Regions from separate parts of the Neobacillus sp. GCM10023253 genome, predicted to be linked through region 2. Evidence: riboswitches for the same ligand, from Rfam matches in the RefSeq annotation. Region 2 holds a riboswitch; the other holds the start of a gene.
What was found. A riboswitch is a leader RNA that binds a small molecule or an ion and turns the genes downstream of it on or off. The one in region 2 is predicted to bind S-adenosylmethionine.
Positions count from the first base shown of each region.

Region 1 (4,607 bases), on a different contig from region 2:
ACGGAAAAAACAAAAGCTGTTTTCGCTGAAACGATCGGCAATCCAAGCTTAAGAATCCTTGATATTGAAAAGGTAGCCAATATTGCTCATGAAGCAGGGGTTCCTCTTATCGTGGACAATACCTTTGCAACACCATACTTGTGCCGTCCAATTGAGCATGGCGCTGATATCGTCGTTCACTCCGCAACTAAGTGGATATTAGGTAATGGAACAACTACAGGGGGCATCATTGTCGACGGAGGAAAGTTCGATTGGAATTCACCGAAATTCCCTGGCTTAACAACGCCAGACTCCAGCTATCATGACCTTGTTTATGCAGAGGCACTTGGACCGGTTGCTTATATTATTAAAGCACGCGTACAGCTTCTCCGCGACATGGGGCCGGCACTAAGCCCGCAAAGCTCATTCCAGTTTGTTCTTGGGTTAGAAACGCTTCATGTACGGATGAAAGAGCATGTCGCCAACACCAAAAATGTAGTGGAATACTTGCATAATCATCCTGCGGTTGAATGGGTTTCTTATCCGGGGCATCCATCACATCCTGACTATGAATTGGCGCAAAAATATTTACCTAAGGGCGCTGGTTCAATGGTTGTATTTGGCATTAAAGGCGGAAGAGAAGCCGGTGCGAAATTAATCGATGCGATCACCCTATGGGCGCACGTGGCTAATGTCGGCGATGCCAAGAGCTTAATTATCCACCCGGCAAGCACCACACATCAGCAGCTGGATGCGGAAGGATTAAAGTCAGCAGGTGTTTCCGAGGACTTGATCCGTCTTTCCATTGGAATCGAAAATGTTGAGGACTTAGTAGAAGATTTAGAGGACGCAATCGAAGCTGCAACAGGCTTAACATCTTTAAAAACAAATGCCTAAATTTTCCTTAAATAGTTTTTTGAAAATGTAGAATTTTGTCGTTGACACTACTATCTAACCGTGATACTATTACTTTCATAATAATAGTATTAATGCATGTATAATTAAATATAGGATAGCTTTTGCTCTTATCAAGAGAGGTGGAGGGATGTGCCCTATGAAGCCCGGCAACCGTCAATTTTATTGAAATGGTGCCAATTCACACAAAGCCGCGGCTTTGAAAGATGGGAGAAAGGATTCATTTGATAATGATGCCTTTCTGCCTTTGCGGAGAGGCTTTTTATTTTACTAAAATAGAATTCTTTCATGAAAATTATCAAATCCTATAATAAGGACAAGAAGTAGGTGATTCAATGATTTCCATTAAAAATGTACGAAAGATTTTTTCTACCAAGCAGGGACAGCTAAAAGCTGTTGATGAAGTAAACCTGGATATAAAAGAAGGAGAAATCTTTGGTGTGATCGGATATAGCGGGGCTGGTAAAAGTACCTTAATCCGCATGTTAAATGGCCTTGAGCTGCCTACGGGTGGAACTGTCAACGTGGCTGGCCGGGAGATTTCAAAAATAAAGGGTGCAGAGCTTAGAAAAGCCCGTCAGGAAATCAGCATGATTTTCCAGCACTTCAATCTACTTTGGTCAAGAACAGTCAGCGAAAATATCGCTTTTCCATTAGAGATTGCCGGAGTGAGCGCGCCGGAAAGGAAAAAACGAGTTGAAGAGTTGATCAAGTTAGTTGGCCTTGAAGGCAGAGATGACGCCTACCCTTCACAGTTGAGTGGCGGGCAGAAGCAGCGGGTCGGGATTGCCCGGGCCCTTGCCAATAACCCAAAGGTGCTGTTATGTGACGAGGCAACATCAGCGCTCGACCCACAAACAACAGACTCTATTCTCGACCTTTTAGTGAATATCAATAAACAATTCGGCTTAACGATTGTGCTGATTACTCACGAAATGCATGTCATCCGGAAAATCTGTCATCGAGTGGCGGTCATGGAAAGTGGGCGGATTGTCGAGCTTGGTCCGGTGCTTGATGTATTTAAAAACCCTCAGCAGCCGATTACGAAACGGTTTGTCCAGCAGGTAACCGAACCGGAAAAAACAAAGGAAACAGCAGAGCATTTGCTAGAGCGCTATCCTCATGGAAAGGTCATTCAACTATCGTTTCTTGGGGAGGCAACAGAACAGCCATTAATCACACGTGTTATTCGTGATTTTGATGTCGTAGTAAATATTCTCCAAGGGAATATTTCTCATACGCAAAATGGGTCTTATGGAACATTATTTATTCATTTGGATGGCCAAGCTAATGAAATTCAGAAAGCCATCGATTATATTCACTCGCAGCAAGTGGGCGTGGAGGTGATCAGTAATGGCTGACTTTATGGAATTAGTTAAGTGGGATGAGCTGTTACTGGCAACACGTGAAACGATCTATATGACCGCCATCTCGGTCCTTGCGACATTTATTTTGGGCTTGTTACTAGGCCTGCTTCTATTTCTAACGAGTAAAGGAAACATATGGCAAAGCCGTGGGGTAAACATTATTATTGCTGGCTTTGTAAATATTTTTAGATCCATTCCCTTTATTATCTTAATTGTTTTATTAATCCCTTTTACTAAAGTTCTCGTTGGAACAATGCTCGGTGCCAATGCTGCACTGCCGGCACTGATTATTGGAGCAGCTCCGTTTTATGCTCGAATGGTGGAAATCGCCCTTAGGGAAATTGATAAAGGTGTGATTGAAGCATCACAATCAATGGGTGCCACACACGGACATATTATTTTTAAGGTATTAATACCTGAATCCTTGCCAGCATTAATTTCCGGGATTACCGTTACGGCGATTTCACTTGTTGGCTTTACTGCAATGGCTGGGGTCATTGGAGCCGGTGGACTTGGCCATTTTGCCTATCTAGAAGGCTTTCAACGCAACAGGCCAATGGTTACATTAGTGGCAACGATTGCTATTTTAATCTTAGTTTTTATTATCCAATTTATTGGAGATTATTTTACAAAGAGAACAGATAAACGTTAACAGGAGGAGTAAAAATGAAAAAAGTTCTGGGTTTGATCTTCATTGCGTTTACCGTATTTGCCTTAGCGGCCTGCGGCGGTGCAAAAAATGATTCAGCAGATAAAGATGGGAACAAAAAATTAGTTGTTGGTGCGACTGCTGTACCACACGCAGAAGTACTTGAAGCTGCAAAGCCAATATTGAAGAAAAAAGGTATTGATTTGGAAATTCAAGTTTTCCAAGACTATATTCTGCCAAACGTAGCATTAAAGGATAAAGAAATAGATGCAAACTATTTCCAAACACCTGGATATTTAGATCTGCAGATGAAAGAAAATAAAGATTTTGATTTTGTCAGTGTGGGTGGGGTTCATAAAGAACCAATCGGGATTTACTCAAAAAAGTATAAAAGTCTAAAAGATCTTCCAAATGGTGCAACCATTATTATGAGTGATTCTTTAAGCGACCACGGCCGTATCCTGCCGATTTTTGAAAAGGCTGGATTAATCAAGCTTAAAGAAGGCGTTGGTGCAAACGCAAGAATAGATGATATCGTTGAAAATCCAAAGAACCTGAAGTTCCCTAAATTAATTGAAGCAAAATTATTAGCATCTTCTTTCGAAAACGGTGAAGGTGATGCGGTTGCCATTAATACCAACTATGCATTAGAAGGCGGCATTGATATTGGAAAATATGGTATTGCCTTTGAAGGCAGTGACGTGGTTCCAGCCAACCTTGTAGTAGTTCGTTCAGAAGACAAAGACCGTAAAGAAATCAAAACACTTGTAGAGGTTCTTCAATCGAAAGAAATTCAAGATTTTATTAAGGAAAAATACAAAGGTGCTGTTATCGCAGCAACTGAGTAATTACTAAATATGTAGGAATATTGCAGAAAAGTCAGTGAGGATTCACTGGCTTTTCTGCATTCATTACATGAAAGACCATTAAGTAGTAAAAAATAGATGCCATAACCACCCATGGCATTTTAGCAAAAAATAAGGTATCATTTTATTCGGGCTTGTATTACATAAAAAGTCTTTATCTGAATTTTCTTTAAAAACTTCCTGCTATTCTCATTTAGCATGTTCTTAGTGAAAATACATGCTAGTTATTACTATTAAAAAGTTGCTAACAAATTTCATTTGTTATAAGATTGTAATGAGAATAAAGTGAGAATGAATGTGGAAGATCTTAAAAAATCTGTCTGCAAAGATACAATACATTTTCGGAGGTATGAATATGGCTGGATCAACTTTAACAATCAAAGATCTGCACGTAGCAATTGATGGGAAAGAAATTTTAAAGGGTGTCAACCTTGAAATAAAAGGCGGCGAAATTCACGCCATAATGGGTCCTAACGGAACTGGTAAATCTACATTATCTTCTGCTATCATGGGTCACCCTAAATATGAAGTAACAAGTGGCAGCATTACGCTTGATGGGCAAGACGTTTTAGAAATGGAAGTAGATGAGCGCGCTCGTGCTGGACTATTTTTAGCCATGCAATACCCAAGCGAAATTAACGGTGTTACGAATGCTGACTTCTTGCGTTCTGCGATTAACAGCCGTCTTGGCGAAGGCAACGAAATTTCTTTAATGAAATTCATTCGTAAAATGGATAAGCAAATGGAATACCTTGAAATGGATCTAGATATGGCGCAGCGTTACCTTAATGAAGGCTTCTCCGGCGGTGAGAAAAAACGTAATGAAATACT
Region 1 is NZ_JBHSHV010000008.1:125,744-130,350, reverse strand. It holds gene ACFPA1_RS11235 (O-acetylhomoserine aminocarboxypropyltransferase/cysteine synthase family protein) at 1-876, shown strand, start outside; SAM riboswitch class I at 1,002-1,107, shown strand; gene ACFPA1_RS11230 (methionine ABC transporter ATP-binding protein) at 1,230-2,255, shown strand; gene ACFPA1_RS11225 (methionine ABC transporter permease) at 2,248-2,913, shown strand; gene ACFPA1_RS11220 (MetQ/NlpA family ABC transporter substrate-binding protein) at 2,928-3,758, shown strand; gene sufC (Fe-S cluster assembly ATPase SufC) at 4,132-4,607, shown strand, end outside.
Region 1: another riboswitch for S-adenosylmethionine. It lies ahead of ACFPA1_RS11230 (methionine ABC transporter ATP-binding protein); the one in region 2 lies ahead of ACFPA1_RS20360 (homoserine dehydrogenase).

Region 2 (4,607 bases):
TAATGCCTTCGCTTCCTCAATACCCCTCACGAGGAATTCTTCATTACCCAGAATCGAAAAATATTGAACCGATGGTTGCCTTTGCGCAAGCTGCTCGATATCCTTTTTGGAACCCTTTAGGACAAAGATTCCCTCAGAGATTTCATCCACCAGGGTAATCGCGGGACTGCCATATTTTTGGACCAGACCCTGGACCAGCCAGTACTCCCTCTGGTGTTCATTTTTCAACTCAATGTCCTCCCCTGAGGTTTTCAAATAATTAGACTTCGGCACGTGGCTTTGACATACGTGGACCAAATCCTCGATTATGGCACTAGCCGTTGGGTACATGCCTGCGCCCGGTCCTTGAAGGGTGATTTCACCAACGATATCAGATTTTACATTTACCGCATTCTCCACTCCCTCAACATGGTAAAAAGGGTGCTCAGAGCCGACCAGAACCGGCTTCACCGATGCCTGGATGCGGGTGCCCGACTTCCAGATGCTCGCAATATGTTTAAACCGTAACCCTAAGTTTTGCGCTGCTTCAATCAATTCACTCGTAATAGACGTAATCCCAACCCGTTCAACATCACGCCAGTCAGGCTCTTCTCCAAATGCCAGCCTGCTTAAGATCATTGTTTTATAAAAAGCATCATAGCCTTCCACGTCATTGGTCGGATCCGCCTCGGCATAGCCATTTTCCTGCGCCCGCAGCAAGCTTTCGGCAAATGACTGCCGTTTTTCCCTCATTTCGGTCAAGATGAAATTGGACGTTCCATTGAGGATTCCCAGGATCCGCTGGACACGATTAATTTTTAAAAGCTGACCGAGCGTTTGAATGACCGGAATCCCTCCAGCCACTGTCGCCTCAAAACCAACCGACACCTGATGCTGTTCTGCCAACTCGACAAGCTCATTCCCGTGGTGGGCAAACATCTCCTTATTCGCTGTAATGATGTGGCAGCCCCGTTGGATTGCTTTTTTCAAGTAGGTAAAAGTCGGGTCTTTATCCACGATGCATTCAATCACGACATCAAGCTTCGGCAATTGCAGAATTTCTTCGAAATCCGTTGTCAGCAGAACATTCCCGCTAATATCCCGCGGCTTTTGCTTATTTCTAACAAGGACGGCAGCAACCTCTACTTCCTTCCCTAATTCTGCCGCCAGCTCATTGCTATGTGATTGAATGGTCCGATAAACCCCTTCACCCACCGTACCGAACCCGAGAATTGCCACATTAATTACAGACATGTCTGCCACCCCTTTATTTTTTTGAAAAATAAAAACCCTCTTCATAAGAAGAGGGCTCTATTCCTCCTCTTATCTATCAGGCTACAAATAACCTGCAGGAATTAGCACCTTTTCAAGGAATACCTTGAAGGTTGCCGGGCTTCATCGGGCCTAGTCCCTCCGCCGCTCTGGATAAGAGTATTTATTTGATTTTTCATTAAATTTCCAAAGATATATAAAAAGTATATTATCTGAATTTTCAAGAGTTGTCAATATTAAAGTGGCAAAAGGGCGACCGTTTCTTTTGCTGCTAATTTCTCAACCATGTCCAGCCATTCCTGTGGTTTATTGGAAAGCACAGAATAATAGGTAGTTAGAAAGTCTTTGACAAGTGATGCCGGTATTTCGGCGATTTCTTCCTTAATCGGCATGAAGCATAGATCCAGCCCGGACACAGCTTCCCCATTGTTTTCCCAAGACGGGTGAACATAGGCAAGGTCAAGACGCTTATAGCCTAAATGTGACAGAACCTCACGGCGCACGTACGGGTACATGACCTTCACACCGCCAAATTCGTGGTGCTCTACACGGTATGGGTCATAGATTTCGGCAAACATTCCGAACAGCTCCGTACCGTTTTGGGCAGCAAGCTGTTTTAAGTCTTTTAGACGATTTTCAGCTAAAAATCGGCCAAGCGAGAGACCTGGTTTGCTGATGATCGTGAAGTCGGTCATCGCAATATTCCAGTCAGGATAATAGCGGTACTCAGTCGCACCGACGACCTGGTCCTGATCGACGGCAACGAACACGCGGATACTTGGGTCTTCTAACGGTTCTTTCCACAATTCATAATCTAGGACCTCTTCCGGTGGAAAAATCTGTCCCATTAAATCGTGAAGCTTTTTAAAATTGGGGTCTTCGATATTGGTAATGCGTTTAAATTCCATTGGTTCTGATTCCCCTTATAAATTATTTAAACGGGTTCTTCCATTCCATTAATGCCGCATTGTTAAGGGATTCTTCATCCTCTAAATAGTTTCTGGCGACACCGATTGGCACACGTCCGCAGCGAAGGAGAAAGCTGATGACAGGATCCTTCAGCTCGCCCTTTATGACAGCGTCGAGATACTCTTCCGGCGTCATTTTTTCAGCCACTTTATGATAGCCCGGCATCCGCCCGCCGCCAAGAAGACGGTCATACCCTTTTTCAATGACCACATGATACATGGCATGCATCATTAATTTTCCGAGTCCCAGCTTACGGTACTTCGGACGGACGCTGATATCGACAATGTAGAGGGTGTTGCCGTTCGGATTATGGTTGCGGATATAGCCGTGGTCGGTCACTTCTTCCCATGTATGGCTGTGACTAGACGGGTCCAACTCGACACAAACTCCGGTCAGGGAGCCCGCCAATTCTCCATTGATTTCAACGCATAATGCCCCTTCCGGAAACAGTGTCACATGATTCGTTAATTGTTCTTCATTCCACCAAAGCTCGGATGGAAAAGGAGGCGGGAAGCATTCGGACTGGATTTCGATAAGCTGATCAAAGTCCTCCATTGTGTAATTACGTATACAAACCGGCAGCGGCCGGTCCTGATCATAAACGTAAAATTCACTGCGATACATGAAAAGGCCTCCCTCGTTTTAATTCCAATCTGTATATAAATCAGTGCGGCGGTCGCGCCAGGTGGTCACAGAACCACGCTCGCGAACTTCGTATAGCAGTTCCAGGTCAAGATCGGCTGTTACGACCATGTCGTTGTTGATTTCCCCTTCTACTAAAAGCCCTTTTGGCGGGAACGGAATGTCGTTTGGAGTGATAATGACGGCCTGGCCAAAGTTTGCCCGCATGAAATCAACCGTCGGCAGCGCGCCAACCGTTCCGGTTAATACTACATATACCTGATTTTCAATCGCTCGGGCATGGCTCGTGTAACGGACGCGGTGGAAGCCGTGACGATCGTCCGTGCAGGATGGACAGAAAATAACATCGGCGCCCTTCGCCTTCGCCATCCGGACGATTTCCGGGAATTCAATATCATAGCAGGTTAACAGAGCAATTTTTCCTTTTTCTGTTTCAAAAATTTGAAACGAGTCCCCTGCTGCCATATTCCATTCGTTAACCTCGGTTGGTGTGATATGCAGTTTAGCCTGCTCGCCGACGCGGCCGTCTGGGTAAAATAAATGAGCAGTATTGTAAAGCTTGCCATCCTTTTCAAGGACATGGGTCCCCGCGATGATGTGCATGTTGGTTTCTTTTGCAAATTTGATAAATAGTTCACGGTATTGGTTAGTAAAGCTAGGCAGGTCATTGATGGTCAGGCTTTGTCCCTGGCCATTTCCAATGGAAAGTAGTTGCGTAGTAAAGAATTCAGGAAAAAGGACAAATTCAGCCCCGAATTCTTCGGCGGTTTTTATATAATGCTCACATTGAGCGGCAAATTCCGCAAATGAGTTGATTGTGTGAAGATGGTACTGAACAACAGATACTCTAAGTTTCATTTTTCGCCTCCAGGTAAGTTATTGGAAGATAGATTCCATATTGAATTATCTTATAATCTAGCACTTTATACAAATGAAATGCATTCCAAATATGAAAGTAGATAAAAAGCCAGCAGGGGCGCTGGCTTTAATGTAGATATCCTACTAATTTCTTTCCCAAAAGGTAATTTAGTTACCTATTAAACAGCTTACTGCTCTAGTTTTCCCTCAGCAAGTTTAATTTGCTCTCTTACCTGCTCTGGTGAGGTACCGCCAAAGCTATTTCGGACCGCCACCACATGCTCTGGCGCCAAAACAACGTAAATATCCTCTTCAAACAGCGTACTGAACTGCTGATATTCGTCCAGTGTTAAATCCAATAGGAATTTGCCGGATTGAATCGAGTAAAGAACAATTTTTCCAATCACTTCATGAGCCTCGCGGAATGGCAATCCTTTGCGAACGAGGTAATCGGCAATGTCAGTAGCATTAGAGAAGTCATTATTGATGGCTTTTCGCATGACATCCTTGCGAACAGTCATTGTTTCAATCATCGGTGCCAAAAGCTTCAATGAGCCTTCTAGGGTTGCCACCGTATCAAACATTCCCTCCTTGTCTTCCTGGAGGTCCTTGTTATAAGCGAGCGGCAGTCCTTTCAACACAGTCAGCAAGCCAATCAAATTGCCATACGTGCGGCCTGTTTTTCCGCGCAGCAGCTCCGGTACGTCAGGATTCTTTTTCTGCGGCATGATGCTTGATCCTGTACAGAACGAATCATCGAGCTCAACAAACTGAAATTCCTGGCTTGACCAAATAACCAATTCCTCTGAAAGACGAGAAATATGTGTCATGATAATCGAGCCAATCGACAGGAATTCAAGGATAAAGTCGCGGTCGCTGACGGCATC
Region 2 is NZ_JBHSHV010000016.1:73,362-77,968, reverse strand. It holds gene ACFPA1_RS20360 (homoserine dehydrogenase) at 1-1,233, opposite strand, end outside; SAM riboswitch class I at 1,300-1,411, opposite strand; gene ACFPA1_RS20355 (GNAT family N-acetyltransferase) at 1,488-2,159, opposite strand; gene ACFPA1_RS20350 (GNAT family N-acetyltransferase) at 2,182-2,844, opposite strand; gene ACFPA1_RS20345 (carbon-nitrogen hydrolase family protein) at 2,863-3,720, opposite strand; gene argH (argininosuccinate lyase) at 3,909-4,607, opposite strand, start outside.